One region of the Burkholderia sp. PvR073 genome, then DNA from elsewhere that is predicted to be linked to it. Evidence: predicted binding sites of a transcription regulator. Region 1 holds the regulator's gene; each other region holds the start of a gene.
What was found. The regulator FliA, encoded in region 1, starts transcription of late flagellar genes. The targets are predictions, from matches to a motif close to CTAAAGTTTNNNNNNNNNNNGCCGNTA.
Positions count from the first base shown of each region.

Region 1 (2,258 bases):
ACGAAGCTCGACGAGGCGACTCACCTCGGCGGCGTACTCGACACCGTGATCCGCTACAAGCTGCCCATTCACTACGTGTCGACCGGCCAGAAGGTGCCGGAGAACCTGTACGTCGCGTCGACCAAATTCCTGCTGAAGAGCGCGTTCTGTGTGCCGCGCGACGGTTCGCCCTTCGTGCCCGAGGACGAGGACATGCCGACGCTGCTTTCCGCACTGACCGCCCGTTCCACCGCCGATCTGCACGAGGTGCGATTTGGATAAACGGATCATCGACCAGGCAGAAGGGCTGCGGCGCCTGCTGGCCGGGCGCGCATCGCGCATCGTCGCGGTGACGGGCGGGCCGGCGGGCGTCGGTTGCACGACCACCGTCTTGAACGTCGCGGCCGCGTTGGCCGCGCTCGGCAAGGACGTGCTCGTCGTCGACGAGCGTGCCGACGTGCATTCGGCTTCGGCAACGCTTGCGGGCGCGTGGCTGCGCGACGGCGAACGCACGCGCGTCGCCGCCGGGTTCGGCCTGTGCGCGGCCGCGCGGCTCGCGCGCGACGGCTACAGCGACACGCAGCTGAGCGATTTCATCGACGGCCAGGCCGACATCGTGCTGGTCGACGCGCAGCTCGGCGCGGACGGCGCGTTCTCCGCGCTCGCGCGCGAGGCGCACGACGTGCTGATCGTCACGCGGGTTGCCGCGCAGGCGATCACCGAGGCCTACGCGTGCATGAAGCGGCTGCATTTCGCGCACGCGGTCGCGCAGTTCCGCGTGCTGACCAATCACGTCGGCAGCCACGCCGACGCCAGGACCGCATTCGACAACCTCGCGGGCGTCGCGAGCCGCTACCTGACGGTGTCGATCGCCGACGCCGGCTGCGTGAGCGCCGATCCGCTCGCCGAGCATGCGCGCGACCTGATGCATACCGTGGTCGACGCGTTCCCGTCGTCGGCCGCGGCGCGCGATTACCGGCAGATTGCCGCCGATTTGCTGTACTGGCCGATGCGCCCGAGTTCGGGTGCGGGGCGTGCCGTGCATGCGGGCGGCAAGCCGTCGTACGAGGCGGGTGCGGCTCACGCCGCGTGAGGAAGGAGAGAGCCATGATGTACAACGCTCAAGGCAAGATGACCCAGGCCGACGTGCTCGCGCAATACGCGCCGCTCGTGCGGCGCCTGGGGCTGCAGCTCGTCGCGAAGATGCCGGCGAGCGTCGACCTCGACGACCTGATCCAGGCCGGCATGATCGGCCTGATGGACGCGGCCGGCCGCTACAAGGAAGATCAGGGCGCGCAGTTCGAGACCTACGCGACCCAGCGCATCCGCGGTGCGATGCTCGACGAGCTGCGCAGCAACGACTGGCTGCCGCGCAGCCTGCGCAAGACGTCGCGCGAGGTCGAGTACGCGGTGCACCAGGTCGAGCAGCAGCTCGGCCGCTCGGCGAGCGAGACCGAGATCGCGCAGCACCTGAAGATGCCGCTCGACGAATACCAGGGGATGCTGCAGGACCTGCACGGCAGCCAGCTCATCTACTACGAGGATTTCGACCGCGCGGCCGACGACGAGCCGTTCCTCGACCGCTATCGCGTCGATCACGCCGATCCGCTGTCGGCGCTGCTCGACGACCACCTGCGCGAGGCGCTCGTCGAAGCGATCGACCGCCTGCCCGAGCGCGAGAAGCTGCTGATGTCGCTGTACTACGAGCGCGGGCTGAACCTGCGCGAGATCGGTGCGGTGCTCGAGGTCAGCGAGTCGCGCGTGTGCCAGCTGCACAGCCAGGCCGTCGCGCGCCTGCGCGCGCGGTTGCGCGAACAGGCGTGGGTTGGTGCGGAGAGCTGAATGTGCGGGCCGACGGCGGCGCGGCACGTCATCCGCCCGGCAGGTCTTCCATCAGAGGCGGGCCGCTCAATTGCAGCGTAATCAGATAACGCTCGTCGTCCGGCCGGTTTTCGTGGACGAAGCGGCGAACGTCGATCGATACCTGGTACTTGTCGCCAGCCAGCCAGAATGTTTGCGGCGCGAGATTGGCACGCATGAGCGCTTTCATATCGCGGGTGTCGCTGATCGGCGGATGCTGCGCAGCGAAAATCTGACGCCAGCCTGCACGCCGCAACTGGTCCTGTAAATCGAGCAGGATCGCTATCGTCTCGTCCAGCGGCAGGGTCTTTGTCTGCGGAGACAACGTGACTGCCCGGACTGCTCCACGCTCGTCCGCGTAGAGGCTCAGAAACTTTGCTGCCGGCGTCACGAATCCATACTGACTGTCGCTGAACCGA
Region 1 covers NZ_JBSRXO010000011.1:201,603-203,860, forward strand. Annotated here, with positions in the region: gene flhF (flagellar biosynthesis protein FlhF) at 1-261, shown strand, start outside; gene ACVK00_RS27595 (MinD/ParA family ATP-binding protein) at 254-1,072, shown strand; gene ACVK00_RS27600 (RNA polymerase sigma factor FliA) at 1,087-1,821, shown strand; gene ACVK00_RS27605 (flagellar biosynthesis sigma factor) at 1,850-2,258, opposite strand, start outside.

Region 2 (2,258 bases), on a different contig from region 1:
GATCGTGCGCGCGGACGACGACGCATCGGACACTGTCGCGTTCGAGAACATCGTCACCGTCGGCTACGACTGGGACCTGATCGACGTCGAACTGCTGGACGACGACGAGCGTGCGTACCTGCGCGACTACGAACGGCTTTGCGTGGAACGCGGCACGCAGGTCACCGCGTGTCCGCTGCTGTAAGGCGGGAAAGGCGCTCGCGGCCGCAGCCGGGCCGCGCGTTGCGCGGCCGGCGCGTCGGAGCGCCGGCATGATCGGTACGTCGGAGCGTTGGCGTGATCGGTACGTCGGAGCGCCGGCATGATCGGTACGTCGGAGCGCCGGCATGATCGGTACGTCGGAGCGCCGGCGTGATCGGTACGTCGGAGCGTTGGCGTGATCGGTACGTCGGAGCGTCGGCGTGATCGGTACGTCGGAGCGTCGGCGTGATCGGTACGTCTATGCGTCGGCGTGCTCGATACGTCGATGCTTCAGCGCATCAGCGCCGACACGCGCCCGTCGGGCCCGTAGACGCCGGCCGGCGCGGGGGCCGAGCGCAGCACCGCGAGCGCGCGCTCGTTGTAGTCCATCCGGATCCGGATCAGCATCCCGTTGGTCGCATTGGCCTGGCGCGCGCGTTCGGCGGCCTGTAGCAGCAGCTGCCAGCGGCCCGCGAGGCGTGCATCGCGCTCGGCGGCCTGGTCCATGCCTTTCTTGCCGGCCGGAAAGCCGAGCGCGGACAGCTGCGTGTCGCGCGTGCGCTCGAGCTGCGCGAGCCGGTCGATCAGCACGCTCTTCTTCTCGACGATGCCGGGCAGCATGTCGAGCGGCTCCGGTGTCGTGAGCGCTTTTTCCTCGTAGGCGAGCAGGGACGCGAACGCTTCGACCGTCGCGTGTTCGTCGTTGACCGTGGCCAGCAGCTCTTCTCTCATCGCGTCATGCTCGTCGCGCCGGCACGCGGTGGCGCATGCCGGCAAACCAGGGGACCGGTCAGGGCGTGACGGGCCCCTGGCCGGCTCAGTTGCCCTGCGAGCGCTGCTGTTGCAGCAGGTCGCGGGCGGTATTCAATACGCCGTCGGCGATCTTGTTCACGTCGATCGTCAGCGTGCCGTCGTTCAGCGCGTCCCTGATCGACTGGACGAGGGCCGTGTCGATGTCGGCGCTGCCCGAGGCCGACTGCGAACGCAGCTGGCCCGACAGACCCGACAGGTTCACGGTCGTGTCGCCGCCGGTCGATCCTGCGTCGGCCGCCTGCGCGGACGACGACGAAGCCGCGCCGGATTGCGCGCGGGTCGCGCCGTTGCCGGTCGACGCGAGGGGGCTCGGTTTCGGAGTGGAATCGATCTTCACGATGGGTTTCCTGTACGGTATGACCCAGATAACGGCCGGGTCGGCCCGAACTTTAGCATCGTGAACCCGAAATTCTCCGAATAAACAATTCTTTGCAATCTTGCGGCGGGATCCGCCCCTACAGCGGAATTTCCACGGTGCCGGCGTCCTTGACGATCGCCGTAACGATCTGCCCCGCGGCCATCCTCACCCGCACCGACTGGCCCGGCGCCGCATTCGCGAGTGCGTTGCCCTCGGCCGAGATCGTGAAGCCGGGCCCGGCCGCGACGACCCGCACCGTCTGGCCGGCCGACACCGACGCGGCGCTCTTCAGCATGTCCTGGCGCAGCGGCAGCCCGGCCGAGATCCGGGCCAGCGCGGTCGCGCCGACCGCCTGCGCGGGATCGGTGATCACCGCGAGCGGCAGCACCGTCAGGTCGCCGTCGCGCGCGACGAGGTCGGCCACGGTGAGCGGCTCGCCGGGCGCGATCTGCCGCGCGGCGACGTAATAGGTGGCCTGCACGGCAACCTTCGCCTGCAGGTAGACGGTCCACGGCCGTTCGCCCGCGCAGCGCACGCCGACCGTCGTGCGGCCCCACAGGCGCGCACCGGTCGGCAGGAACGGCTCGAGCGTCGTGCACGCGGCGAGCCCGCGCGGAAACGCGGTCGCGACGGTGGCGGTGGTCTTGCCCGGCAGGCCGGCGATCTGCTGCTGCAGGAACGCGAGGGCGGTGCGCCGGATCGCGTCGGGGTCCTGCTGGCCGGGCGGCGTCGCCGGCTGGGACGCGGCGGCTGCCTGGGCCGCGGTGGCGGACGCCATCGGCGCGCGCGGGGCCGGCGCGGCCGCGAGGGGGCGGCCTGCCGCGGCGCGCGGGGCGATCGCCGCTCGCGCAGGATTCGACGCAGGGTCGGCCGTACCGGCGACGACAGTCGCGACGGCGACGGCGCC
Region 2 covers NZ_JBSRXO010000003.1:389,696-391,953, reverse strand. Annotated here, with positions in the region: gene ACVK00_RS13525 (M24 family metallopeptidase) at 1-184, shown strand, start outside; gene ACVK00_RS13520 (flagella synthesis protein FlgN) at 472-912, opposite strand; gene flgM (flagellar biosynthesis anti-sigma factor FlgM) at 998-1,330, opposite strand; gene flgA (flagellar basal body P-ring formation chaperone FlgA) at 1,449-2,258, opposite strand, start outside.
Region 2: the regulator FliA is predicted to act here: its motif matches at 1,360-1,386, upstream of flgM (flagellar biosynthesis anti-sigma factor FlgM).

Region 3 (2,258 bases), on a different contig from region 1:
AGCACGCGGCCCGGGTAGAGGTCGACGAACACCGACGCGCTCGGCGCTTCCTTGTCGCGCACGAACACCGACGGCTTCGGGATCGCGAGATGCACGCGCGCGCCGCGCACCGCGTTGATCGATTCGATCGTGCGCTGCAGCTCGCCTTCGAGCGCGCGCTGGTAGTTCACCTGCTCGGCGAACTGGCTGATGCCGAATTTCTGGTTGTCCATCAGCTCGAAGCCGACCGAGCCGCCCTTGGGCAGGCCCAGCGCGGCGAGCTTCAGGCGCGTTTCATGCACCTGATTCGACGGCACGAGGATCGCGCCGCCGGCGTCGGCGAACTTGTACGGAACGTTGGCCTGCTGGAGCGCGGCGATGATCGCGCCGCCGTCGCGGTCCGACAGGTTGCTGTACAGCACGCGATAGTCGGGCGCGCGGCTCCACAGCACGAGCGCGGTGATCGCGGCGATCGCGAACGCGACGGCGATCACGAACGGCAGCTTCGGGTTGCCCTTCATCCGCGAGATGCCGGGAATGCGTTCCGCGAAACCGCCGAACCCGAAGTCCGCGCCGGCGCCGCCTGCTCCCGGCAACGCGGCGGCCGCGGTGGCGCCTGGCACCGGGCTGGCGAGGCCCGTGCGGGCGTCGGGGTTGATCAGCGAGTTGGCCTGCGAATCCATGCGTGGAGTTTCTCCGGAGCGGGACGACTGAGCCGCTCGGACGAGCGGACGGACAATGACACGTTGCGATTATCGGGATCCGGGCGCGACTCCGATCGACCGAAAAGAGCGGGGTTTCCCCCGTACTTTCGCGGCTTTGGCGTGCGCCGCGCTGCTATCCTTTTTCGCGATCCGGCATGGTGCGCATGGTGCGGCGCCGGCGCAAACGCCCGGTAGGTCCGGGTCTCTTCTCTTAGGTCTGGGGACAGCATGACTGCCAACGTCAGCGGAATCGGTTCGGTGTTGCAACAGATGCAGGCGATGGCCGCGCAGGCGGGCGGCGGCGTCGCGAGCCCGACGGCGGCGCTCGCCGGCTCGGGCGCCGCGACGGCCGGCACGTTCGCGAGCGCGATGAAGGCGTCGCTCGACAAGATCAGCGGCGACCAGCAGCACGCGCTCGGCGAGGCGCAGGCGTTCGAGGTCGGCGCGGCGAACGTGTCGCTGAACGACGTGATGGTCGACATGCAGAAGGCCAACATCGGCTTCCAGTTCGGGCTCCAGGTCCGCAACAAGCTCGTGAGCGCATACAACGACATCATGCAGATGTCGGTGTGACGAGGCGGTCACGCCGGGCGCGGCCGGGCCGGCGCGCCTAAAGCTTTTCAATTCCCTTCCGATAACTCCGGTACAAGGCCGCGTCGTGCAACGCAGGGCGGCGGCTTCCGCATAGCCAACGCATCACAAGGAGAAGAAGCGCATGTTTTCCCCAGGACACGCTGGAGCCAGTGCGTACGCGCGTGTCGGCGTCGAGACGGGGGTGATGGGCGCCTCCCCGCACCGGCTGATCGCGATGCTGTACCAGGGCGCGCGGCAGGCCATCGCGCTCGCGCGCATGCACCTGCAGCAGGGCAACGTGCCCGCACGCGGCGAAGCGATCGGCAAGGCGATCGGGATCGTCGAGAGCGGCCTGCAGGCGGCGCTGAACCGCGACGCGGGCGGCGAGATCGCCGGGCGCCTGGATGCGCTGTACGCCTATATCGTCCGGCGCTTGCTGGAAGCCAACATGCGCGCGAGCGATGCGATGCTGGTCGAGGTCGACGGACTGCTCGCCACGCTCGAGGAAGCGTGGACGGGCATCGCCCCCGAAGTCGCGCGGATGACCGCGCAACAGGCGGCGGACGCGGCGCGATGAATCTCAAGGCCGAGTACTTCGCCCGCTACGAGGCGCTCGCGGCCGTGTCGGGCCGCATGCTGAGCGCGGCACGCGGTGCCGACTGGAGCGCGCTGCCGGAGTTGCAGGCCGAATTCCTGCGGCTCGTCGACGGGCTGAAGGAGGCCGATCCGGGCGTCGCGCTCGACGACTCGGACCTCGGCCGCAAGCTCGGGCTGATCCGCCGCATCCTCGCCGACGACGCCGCGATCCGCGATCTCGCGAGCCCGGAAGTCGCGCGGCTGTCCGCGCTGTTCGAGGCGCGGCGCTCGACCAAGGTATTGACCGATCTCTACCGCGCTCGCGGCTAGTGCCCGTTTGCCGGGGCGGCGATGGCCGCGTGCCCGGCTTCGCAACGATGTGGCTGAGGTGAGCAGGCTCCGATCATGACCGGTATCGACTCCGTT
Region 3 covers NZ_JBSRXO010000003.1:426,840-429,097, reverse strand. Annotated here, with positions in the region: gene fliF (flagellar basal-body MS-ring/collar protein FliF) at 1-662, opposite strand, end outside; gene fliE (flagellar hook-basal body complex protein FliE) at 912-1,256, shown strand; gene fliS (flagellar export chaperone FliS) at 1,399-1,833, shown strand; gene ACVK00_RS13690 (flagellar protein FliT) at 1,830-2,162, shown strand; gene fliK (flagellar hook-length control protein FliK) at 2,238-2,258, shown strand, end outside.
Region 3: the regulator FliA is predicted to act here: its motif matches at 1,294-1,320, upstream of fliS (flagellar export chaperone FliS).